2 regions of the Guptibacillus hwajinpoensis genome follow, and region 2 is predicted to be linked to the other one. Evidence: riboswitches for the same ligand, from Rfam matches in the RefSeq annotation. Region 2 holds a riboswitch; the other holds the start of a gene.
The links. Region 2 has a riboswitch for S-adenosylmethionine ahead of mmuP (S-methylmethionine permease). Riboswitches for the same ligand answer to the same signal wherever they lie in the genome.
Positions count from the first base shown of each region.

Region 1: another riboswitch for S-adenosylmethionine. It lies ahead of ABFG93_RS15640 (methionine ABC transporter ATP-binding protein); the one in region 2 lies ahead of mmuP (S-methylmethionine permease).

Region 1 covers NZ_CP156674.1:3,019,412-3,024,402, forward strand. The annotation lists gene leuC (3-isopropylmalate dehydratase large subunit) at 1-130, shown strand, start outside; gene leuD (3-isopropylmalate dehydratase small subunit) at 146-736, shown strand; gene ilvA (threonine ammonia-lyase) at 733-1,743, shown strand; SAM riboswitch class I at 1,868-1,977, shown strand; gene ABFG93_RS15640 (methionine ABC transporter ATP-binding protein) at 2,129-3,151, shown strand; gene ABFG93_RS15645 (methionine ABC transporter permease) at 3,144-3,812, shown strand; gene ABFG93_RS15650 (MetQ/NlpA family ABC transporter substrate-binding protein) at 3,837-4,682, shown strand; partial or broken gene ABFG93_RS15655 (lactate/malate family dehydrogenase) at 4,724-4,991, opposite strand, start outside.
Region 2 covers NZ_CP156674.1:2,301,313-2,306,303, forward strand. The annotation lists gene qoxC (cytochrome aa3 quinol oxidase subunit III) at 1-146, shown strand, start outside; gene qoxD (cytochrome aa3 quinol oxidase subunit IV) at 148-474, shown strand; gene ABFG93_RS12070 (spore morphogenesis/germination protein YwcE) at 522-803, opposite strand; gene ABFG93_RS12075 (hypothetical protein) at 1,012-1,215, shown strand; gene ABFG93_RS12080 (GNAT family N-acetyltransferase) at 1,208-2,383, shown strand; SAM riboswitch class I at 2,589-2,691, shown strand; gene mmuP (S-methylmethionine permease) at 2,773-4,176, shown strand; gene mmuM (homocysteine S-methyltransferase) at 4,151-4,991, shown strand, end outside.

The DNA.
Region 1 (4,991 bases), 720 kb from region 2:
CAATCGGAACTTTGAAGGTCGTCAGGGAAATGGCGCTAGAACGCATCTAGTTAGTCCAGCTATGGCTGCAGCGGCTGCAATCGAAGGTAGATTTACAGATGCTAGAAAAGTAAAACCTCTTGTCGTTTGAAAGGAGTGAGGAGTCCTGGAACCAATTAATGAATATACAGGTGTGGTTTACCCTCTTGAGAAGGTAAATGTAGATACAGATCAGATTATTCCAAAGCAATTCTTGAAGCGGATCGAACGTCAGGGATTCGGTCAGTTTCTTTTCTACAACTGGCGATTCGATGACGATGGCAATCCCCGCTCAGACTTCAATTTAAATGAAGACCAGTATAGGGATGCTACGATTCTAGTAGCCGGTAAAAATTTCGGCTGCGGCTCCTCACGAGAGCATGCGCCATGGGCTCTGCTTGATTATGGATTCAGAGTTGTTATCGCCCCAAGCTTTGCTGATATTTTCTATAATAACTGTGTGAAAAACGGAATCCTTCCGATTGCGCTTCCTCAGGAAACGATCACAGAACTTTTTTCGAAGTCGAAAAATGGGTACCAGCTCAGTGTTCAGCTAGAGCAACAGCAAGTCAGTGATGGAAATGGACTTTCGGCTTCATTTGAAATCGATCCTTACTGGAAAGAAATGCTCTTAAACGGTTGGGATGAAGTATCTCGTACACTGTCACTTGAAGAGAAAATCAGTCAATATGAAGAAAAACAATATGTGGGAGAGTGAATGATCTTGGGAATTATCAGGAGAAATATGGCGTTGACGTTGTAAGTGCAATGGAGAATCTGCTCCAGGCGGTCCATCGAACACCGCTTCAGCAGTCTAAAACATTAAATGATCGAACAAATAAAGATGTGTTCTTGAAAATGGAGAACCTGCAGCGCACGGGATCCTTTAAGCTCCGAGGTGCTTACAACAAAGTATCAAGACTCACGGACCTTGAAGCTGCTCGTGGCATTGTTGCAGCTTCTGCTGGAAATCATGCACAGGGAGTAGCCCTCGCTGCAAATGAACGAGGGATCAAATCTAAAATATTTATGCCTGCACAAACACCTATCAGTAAAATCGAGGCTACCCGCTCTTATGGTGCAGAAATTGTTCTCGAAGGGGATTCTTACAACGAAGCCTTTGCAGGGGCACAGTGCGAGCAGAAAGAGCGTGGAGCCACCTTCGTCCATGCGTTTGACGATCCTGACGTTATGGCAGGTCAGGGAACAGTAGCGCTTGAAATGATGCAGCAATGCCCCGATCTGGACGTGATTCTTGTCCCGGTAGGAGGCGGTGGCCTACTAGCTGGTATGGCACTCGCAATGAAATCATATTTCCCCCACGTTAAGATCATCGGAGTTCAGGCAGCTGAAGCATCTGCTACATGGAATCGTTATAAAGGTGCCGGGCCGAAAGTGCTACAATCGGTAAAGTCGATTGCAGACGGCATTTCTGTTAAAGAACCCGGGAAACTAACGTATCCGATTATTGATCATCTCGTTGATGATATGTTAACTGTGTCAGAAGAGGAAATTGCAACCGCCATTCTATTTATGCTCGAGAGACATAAAACCCTTGTAGAAGGTGCTGGTGCTGCTTCACTTGCTGCTGTTCTTTTCAAATCAGGAAGAATTAATGGCGAGAAGATTGGATCAGTTATTAGTGGCGGTAACGCAGATATTGATAAGCTTCCCTCATATAAACTCCTTGCACAGCGTGCAAAAACCATCAGAAAAATTAGCTGATGGTTTTCATTTTGGAACATTTTTTGATTATTGTGACTTTTTGCTCAGTAATTGACACTCATAAAGTACCATGCTAGAATTCAATTTAGCACTTAACCAGAGTAAAGTAATTTCAATTTTATATCTCTTATTCAGAGAGGTGGAGGGACTGGCCCTATGAAGCCCGGCAACCGTCGAACAACTTGTTTGAAAAGGTGCCAATTCCTGCAAAGCATATGCTTTGAGAAATGAGAGGAAGACATCGTTTATGACATGCCTTTCTGCTCACTGCAGGAAGGCATTTTTTATAGAAACATATTTGTTAAGTCGTACCCGGGGTATGATAGGCAATAGGAATCAATCTAGCCTGGTTACTACCTGTAAATGTATAAAGGATGTGAGACATGTGATTGAGCTAAAAAGTATCAAGAAAACGTTCTTCGCTAAATCAGGAAAGGTTGAGGCAGTTAAGGACGTGAATCTTTCAATAAAAAAAGGCGAAATATTCGGTGTGATTGGATACAGTGGTGCAGGTAAGAGCACACTTATACGAATGCTTAATCTTCTTGAGAGACCAACTGAAGGTACTGTTACAGTAGCTGGAAATAACTTGTCATCTTTAAAAGAAAAAGAGCTTCGATCAGCTAGACAAGATATAGGGATGATCTTTCAGCATTTTAACATTCTCTGGTCACGCACGGTGCGCGAAAACATTGCTTTCCCGCTTGAAATCTCAGGGGTTGGAAAGGAAAAGCGCAGTAAGCGAGTAGAAGAACTAATTAAACTTGTAGGGTTAGAAGGAAGAGAGAATGCTTACCCATCTCAATTGAGTGGGGGACAAAAGCAGCGTGTAGGGATTGCGAGGGCGCTTGCGAATAATCCAAAAGTTCTCCTTTGTGACGAGGCAACCTCAGCACTTGATCCTAAGACAACCGACAGTATTCTAGAGTTGTTAACTGAGATCAATCAAAAACTGGGATTAACTATCGTTTTGATTACACATGAAATGCACGTCATTCGGAAGATCTGCCATCGAGTTGCAGTCATGGAGAGTGGGCGTGTAGTGGAAGAAGGATCAGTACTAGAAGTGTTTCATCATCCACAGGAACCCATTACGAAAGACTTCGTAAATCAACTAAGTGAACCAGAGGAAATGAAGGAATCGATTGCACATCTGGCGGAGGATGCCGCTGGAGAACTTGTTCAGTTTACGTTCCTGAAAGGAAAGACAGGCTCACCGCTCGTGACTGAATTGGTTCGGAGGTATGAGATCGAAGTGAATATTATTCAAGGGAAAATTTCTCATACTCAGGATGGTCCTTACGGAAAGCTTTCTGTCTTCCTGAAGGGTGAGCAGGCTGTCATAGATGAAGCTCTTCGATATGTACGCAGCCAGGGAGTCGAAGCGGAGGTGATTACGAATGGCTGAATCTTTATTTCCGAACGTTTATTGGGAGAATATGTGGGAGGCAACCCTTCAAACAGTCTACATGACGGCAATCTCTGTAATTGCTACATTTATTCTGGGTATTTTACTCGGTCTACTATTATTTTTAACGGCACGAGGTAACATCTGGGAAAATAAGTACATCAATAGCGTAATAGCTGGAATTGTTAACCTGTTTCGATCGATTCCCTTTATTATTCTAATCATCTTGCTCATTCCTCTATCGGTATATATTATTGGTACGATGCTTGGTGCAAATGCTGCTTTACCAGCCCTGATTGCTGGTGCGGCTCCGTTCTACGCAAGAATGGTTGAAATTGCGTTAAGAGAGGTAGACAAAGGTGTTATTGAAGCCTCTCAATCCATGGGGGCCTCAAATGGGGAGATTGTTTTTAAGGTGCTCCTTCCAGAAGCCATGCCAGCCCTCATTTCAGGTATAACGGTTACGGCAATTGCACTTGTAAGCTACACAGCAATGGCTGGTGTCGTTGGAGCAGGTGGTCTTGGTAATCTTGCTTACCTTGACGGGTTTCAGCGGAACAATCCAGATGTGACGTTAGTTGCTACTGTCCTCATATTAGTTATTGTTGCAATTCTCCAGATAGGTGGAGATCTTACAACACGAGCAATAGATAAAAGGTAATTAGAAGAAAAGGAGAGATTGATGATGAAAAAAATATTAACGATTTTGTCTGTTCTTGCACTAGCTGTTCTTGCAGCATGTGGTTCGAACAATGGTGGAAACAGTGAAGGTGGTTCAGGTGAAGAAGGCGATTCTAAGAAAATTGTTGTAGGTGCATCTAATGTTCCTCACGCAGAAATTCTTGAAGAAGCGAAGCCTATGCTTGAAGAAAAAGGTGTGGAGCTTGAAATCAAAACATTCCAAGATTATATTCTCCCTAATAAGACGCTTGCGAATGGTGAATTAGATGCAAACTATTTCCAAACAATTCCTTATATGGAATTACAGATGGAAGAAAACGAAAATTATGACTTCGTAAATGCTGGTGGAATTCACATCGAACCAATTGGCGTTTATTCTCAAGACTACAGTAGCCTAGAAGATCTTCCAGATGGCGCCCAAATCATTATGAGTAACTCTGTTTCTGACCACGGTCGTATGCTTTCGTTATTAGAAGCACAGGGATTAATCAAATTAAAAGAGGGTGTAAAACCATCTGATGCTACAGTTGAAGATATTGCAGAAAACCCTAAAAATATCGAATTTAAAACTGATGTAGAAGCTTCCCTGCTTCCACAGATTTATCAACAGGGTGAAGGTGATGCAGTTATGATTAATACAAACTATGCGATTGATGCAGGACTAAATCCTCAAGAAGATGCAATTGCTCTTGAAGATGCAGATTCACCATATGTGAACGTGATAACGGTAAATAAAGGTGATGAAGACAACGAAGCGATTCAAGCGCTAGTTGAAGTTCTACATTCTGAAGAAATTCAAACGTTTATTGAAGAAGAATATGATGGTGCGGTTGTGCCAGTAGACGAGTAAAATCAAAAGGTTCTCCAATTTGGAGAACCTTTTTTGTATGCTTATTCGTGTTGAAAGACAGGCTCCAGAGCGTGCTTCAATGTTTCGGCTGAATGATGAAGCTTTTCCATTTCATTTTTATCCAGATCAAGTTCAATAATATCTCGAATACCATTGTTATTCACGATGGCAGGGACTCCGATATAAAGATTCTTCAGTCCATATTCGCCGTCTAACAGGGTAGAGACTGTAAGGATGGAGTTCTCATTACGAATAATTGCTCTTGTTAATCGGACAAGCCCCATCGCAATCCCGTAATAAGTGGCCCCT
Region 2 (4,991 bases):
CACTTATTTTGATTCAATTAAAGCAGCGTGGATTAACACCTGATACAACAAGGAAGGTCTTTATTTCAAGTCTATACTGGCACTTTCTTGACGTTGTGTGGATCTTCATCTTCACAGCAGTCTACTTGTATGGGATGGTGATGTAAGATGTCCTCTAATAACGAGCAGACGAACAGCCATAACCACTTCCCATGGAGCCATGTGATCGGATTCGGTCTATCGATTGTATTAACATTAATAGCTTTATGGGTAGGATTCTACTCAGGATTCAGTCTTACAACGATCATGATCATTGTTGTAATACTTGCATTGATTCAAGCATCCATTCAACTCTTAATGTTTATGCATATTACGGAGAGCGAAGATAGTCGAATACAGACCGGTACGATTCTATACGCTGTCTTTATCGCAGTTGCCGTTGTGGCTGGCTCAATCTGGGTTATGTCTTTTGGAATGCAATATATGAATATGTAAAAAAAGAAAACGCTGTTCACCCGAAGTGGGTAGACAGCGTTTTTTTATTATTCGATAGTTGGCATTTTCTTAGCTAGAGAACGTTCCTTCAAGAAAGGTCGAGCGAAAATGAGATAAGCAGCAAGATGGGCAAAAAGAACGTTAATGGCAAAAAGAGCAATAAAGATCGTATGTGCAACTGGAGCCATTCCGCCTCCGATATAGAATATTAGTAGAGCCCAGATTACCACAATAAATGGCGTGTGAAGAAGCGCAAGCTTCTTATAATCTTGCCACAGAAACAGTGGTGTAGCCGTAATAACGAAAAGATAGACCATATAGACATCCATAGTTAACAACTCCTTTTAATGATACCGCTTACAAATTATGATTTGTGTCAGAATTAAGAATAATTTGTGACTGTTTTGTTACAATCAGTATACCATAATTGTTCAAAAATTCTACACATATTTGAGAATAATTTGTCCGAACTCTATGCTTTAAGTAAAATGTAGAGGAAGTGGGGCGTGTTATGAAAAGAATCTCTTTGCTTATTTTATGGATTGGATTTATTTTCTATGCAGTGTTTTTTTAGCACCGGATGGAAATGGGAACTACTTATCTGACTTAATCAAGATGAACAACCCTGACCCTGGTTTGCTTGCCGTGTTTTCACTACTTGGAGGGGTTATTCCAATTATTGGACCATTCATTATTGTTATGAAAAGAAGTCATTCAATACAGGAGGATGAACATGCGTAAACTTGAGAAAAAAGAAGTAATCGATGCGATACGGCTTTCGGAATATGCTTTTCAATATAAAATCCCTGAAAAGGATCTAGAGAAGAAGATAGCTGCCTATAGTGAGCATGAAATCTGGGGAGATTATGAAGAAGGAAGTCTTGCAGCCAAACTTCACCTGATTGATTTTGAAACGTTTATTGCCGGCAGGTCCTTTGCAATGGGAGGGGTTGCTTCAGTTGCTACATATCCGGAGTTTAGAAGAGGTGGCAGGGTTGCACGTCTGCTTCGACATGCACTTGTAGAAATGAAAAATAAAGGCCAAACAATATCCTATCTTCATCCTTTTCACATCCCGTTTTATCGCAAATTCGGATTCGAAGTGCTTAGTAGTTGGAAAAAGCTCAAATTAAATAAGGAAGATTTTAACACGTTACCTCAAGTAGGCGGAAAAGTACGTAGAATTGCTCTTACAAATGTGTATGAAACACTTAATCCAGTGTACGAAGAATTTGCTCAACGCTTCAATGGCATGCTTGTGCGCACTGAAAGCTGGTGGAAGGAACGGGTTTATTCAGAAGGGTTTTTATTTGCTGGCTATACGAATGAAGAAGGGAATATAACTGGGTATGTGTATTATCAAGTGAAAGATCGTTCCCTTGAAGTGGAGGAATTTGTCTGTCTGGATGGGGAAGCGAGAAGAGGTCTATGGAACTATCTGTGTCAGCATGATTCCATGATTGAAGGTGGAACGATTCTAACGCACGAAGGAGATCCATTTCCTTTCATACTTTCGAATCCAAAAGTGAAAACAAATGTTGAGCCATATTTTATGGCACGAATTATCGACGTTGAAGCCTTTCTACAACTCTATCCATTCGAATTGAATGAGGGTGAATCTCTGTTTCTACATATTATTGATGAACAGGCTGAATGGAACAATGGTAGTTTTCAAATTCATTCTGACGGTGTAAAGATGTTTAAAGGGGATAATACTAATGCCTCCTGCAAGCATCCACCAAAACGTGGACTTCGCTGTAATATTAGTACACTCACGGCTATTCTGACTGGATACCAGAACCCTGCATTTCTATATGAAGCTGGTTTACTTCAAGGGCCTAAGAAGGACGTTGAGGTGTTGAAGGGGATTTTGTCGAAGAGAGAAACAAATTTTATGGATTTCTTTTAAATGGAGAAATTTAGACCATCGCAATGAGTGTTTAGGTATGAATTAGGTAACTTGCCAATGCAATCCATGGTTCGACATACAATTCATGTCTTCTTAATTACTATACAATGAATGAGTGAGATACCTGATTAAAATGGTCGTTCGCATTAATCTGGCAATACCTTGACAAATAGTTAATAAATTGATATTTTTGTTAAAATATAATTTCTTATCCAGAGAGGTGGAGGGACTGGCCCTTTGAAACCTCAGCAACAGGTCCATCGGATACTGTGCTAACTCCAGCGGGTGATAAACCTGATAGATGAGAGCCTTCGGTTTTATTTTGTCAGTAACGCACTCTTTTAGAGTGCGTTTTTTGGGTTTTCTGGATGGAAGAAAAGGAGTATGAAATGGAAGAGAAGCAGGAATTTCAAAGGAAAATGAAGTCACGACATGTCGTGATGCTATCGCTTGGTGGAGTTATTGGGACCGGTCTATTCTTAAGTTCTGGATACACGATCCAACAGGCTGGTCCAGTCGGCACGATTCTCTCCTATTTAGTAGGGGCGCTTGTTGTTTACCTTGTCATGCTATGTTTAGGGGAGCTTTCTGTACATATGCCAGAAACAGGCGCTTTCCATAGTTATGCAGCTAAGTACATCGGAGGAGGTACCGGGTATACGGTGGCGTGGTTATATTGGCTAACCTGGACAGTAGCTCTCGGTTCCGAATTTACTGCCGCCGGGATGCTGATGCAGCGGTGGTTTCCATTCATCAGTGTGTGGATGTGGAGTGGATTGTTCGCCGCATTAATCTTTGTGATTAATGTGCTTACCGTTAAATTTTTCGCAGAAACAGAATTCTGGTTCTCCCTCATTAAGGTATTAGCAATTATCCTCTTTATTATTTTAGGGGGAGCAGCAATTTTTGGTTTTATCCCGATGGAATCAGGTACACACACATCGGTTTTCTCCAATTTTACGAATGAAGGTATTTTTCCAAATGGTGCATTTGCCATAGTTATGACCATGTTAGCGGTGAATTTTGCTTTCTCTGGAACAGAATTAATCGGTATCGCAGCTGGAGAAACAGCAGATCCAGAAAAAACAATTCCGAAAGCTATTCGTACTACGGTGTTTCGATTAATTATTTTCTTTGTCGGTTCGATCTTCGTCTTATCAGCTCTTCTTCCAGCTTCAGATGCTGGCGTATTAGAAAGCCCGTTTGTGGCTGTTCTTGAACGGATTGGTGTTCCATTTGCAGCCGATATTATGAACTTCGTTATTTTAACAGCGATCTTATCTGCTGCAAATTCCGGGTTGTATGCTTCTTCAAGAATGCTCTGGTCGCTCGCAGATAAGCGAACGATATCACCGTTTTTCTCCAGGCTAAATAAACAGGGTGTCCCGCTAAATGCCGTGATGTTTAGTATGTTAGGCGGGGTGCTAGCTCTCTTATCTAGCGTGATTGCGCCAGATACAGTCTATGTTGTACTCGTTTCGATTTCGGGTCTTGCGGTGGTAGTGGTGTGGATGAGCATTTGTGCGTCACAATTTCTCTTTCGGAAACAATTTATAAGAGAAGGGTATTCGGTAAAAGACCTGGGATATCGGACTCCATTATATCCTCTCGTCCCTGTGCTTGCTTTTCTGCTCTGTCTCGCTTCGTTGATCGGGATCGCTTTTGACCCTACACAGAGAATTGCCCTGTATTGTGGCTTTCCTTTTATTGCTTTTTGTTATGGGAGCTATTATCTAACTAAATCTATGAAGAGAAAGGGAGTCAATTATGTTACTGAAAAACGATCCTATTGAAGGCATTTTGCGTGATTACTCGATTATGATATTAGATGGTGCGCTTGCAACAGAGCTGGAACATTATGGATGTGATTTAAATGATCCTCTCTGGTCAGCACGGGTATTACTTGAGAACCCTGAATTAATCTATCAAGTTCATCTAGATTATTTCCATGCTGGAGCGGACTGTGCAATAACCGCTAGCTACCAGGCAACAATAGATGGGCTTAAAGCACGTGGTTTAAACGAGCAGGAATCGATCGAGTTAATTAAGAAAACAGTAGTGCTAGCAAGAAAAGCGCGTGATGATTTCTGGGAGCAGAATGAGCAATTGACCAGGCCTAAACCTCTTGTTGCTGCATCAGTAGGACCTTATGGAGCATTTCTTTCAGACGGCTCAGAGTATAGAGGGGATTATGGCGTTTCTGACGATACATTAGCTCATTTTCACCGTTCAAGAATAAAAGCATTAATTGACGCAGGAGCTGATCTGTTAGCATTTGAAACAATTCCCTCTCTTCAAGAAGCAAACGTATTACTTTCGTTGTTAGAAGAATTTCCACATACTTATGCCTGGCTTTCCTTTTCTATTAGAAATGGAAAGGAAATTAGTGATGGGACACCATTACAGGAGTGTTCCAAACGTTTTGGAGAGATAAAGCAGCTTGCTGCAATCGGAGTGAATTGCGCTTCTCCTTCATTTGTAGAAGAGGTTATTAAAGAGGTAAATAGCCACACAAAAAAACCGGTTATCGTTTACCCGAATTCCGGAGAAGTTTATGAATCTAGCTCCAAAACATGGCAGGGAGAGCAATCACATTCCGAATTGGATC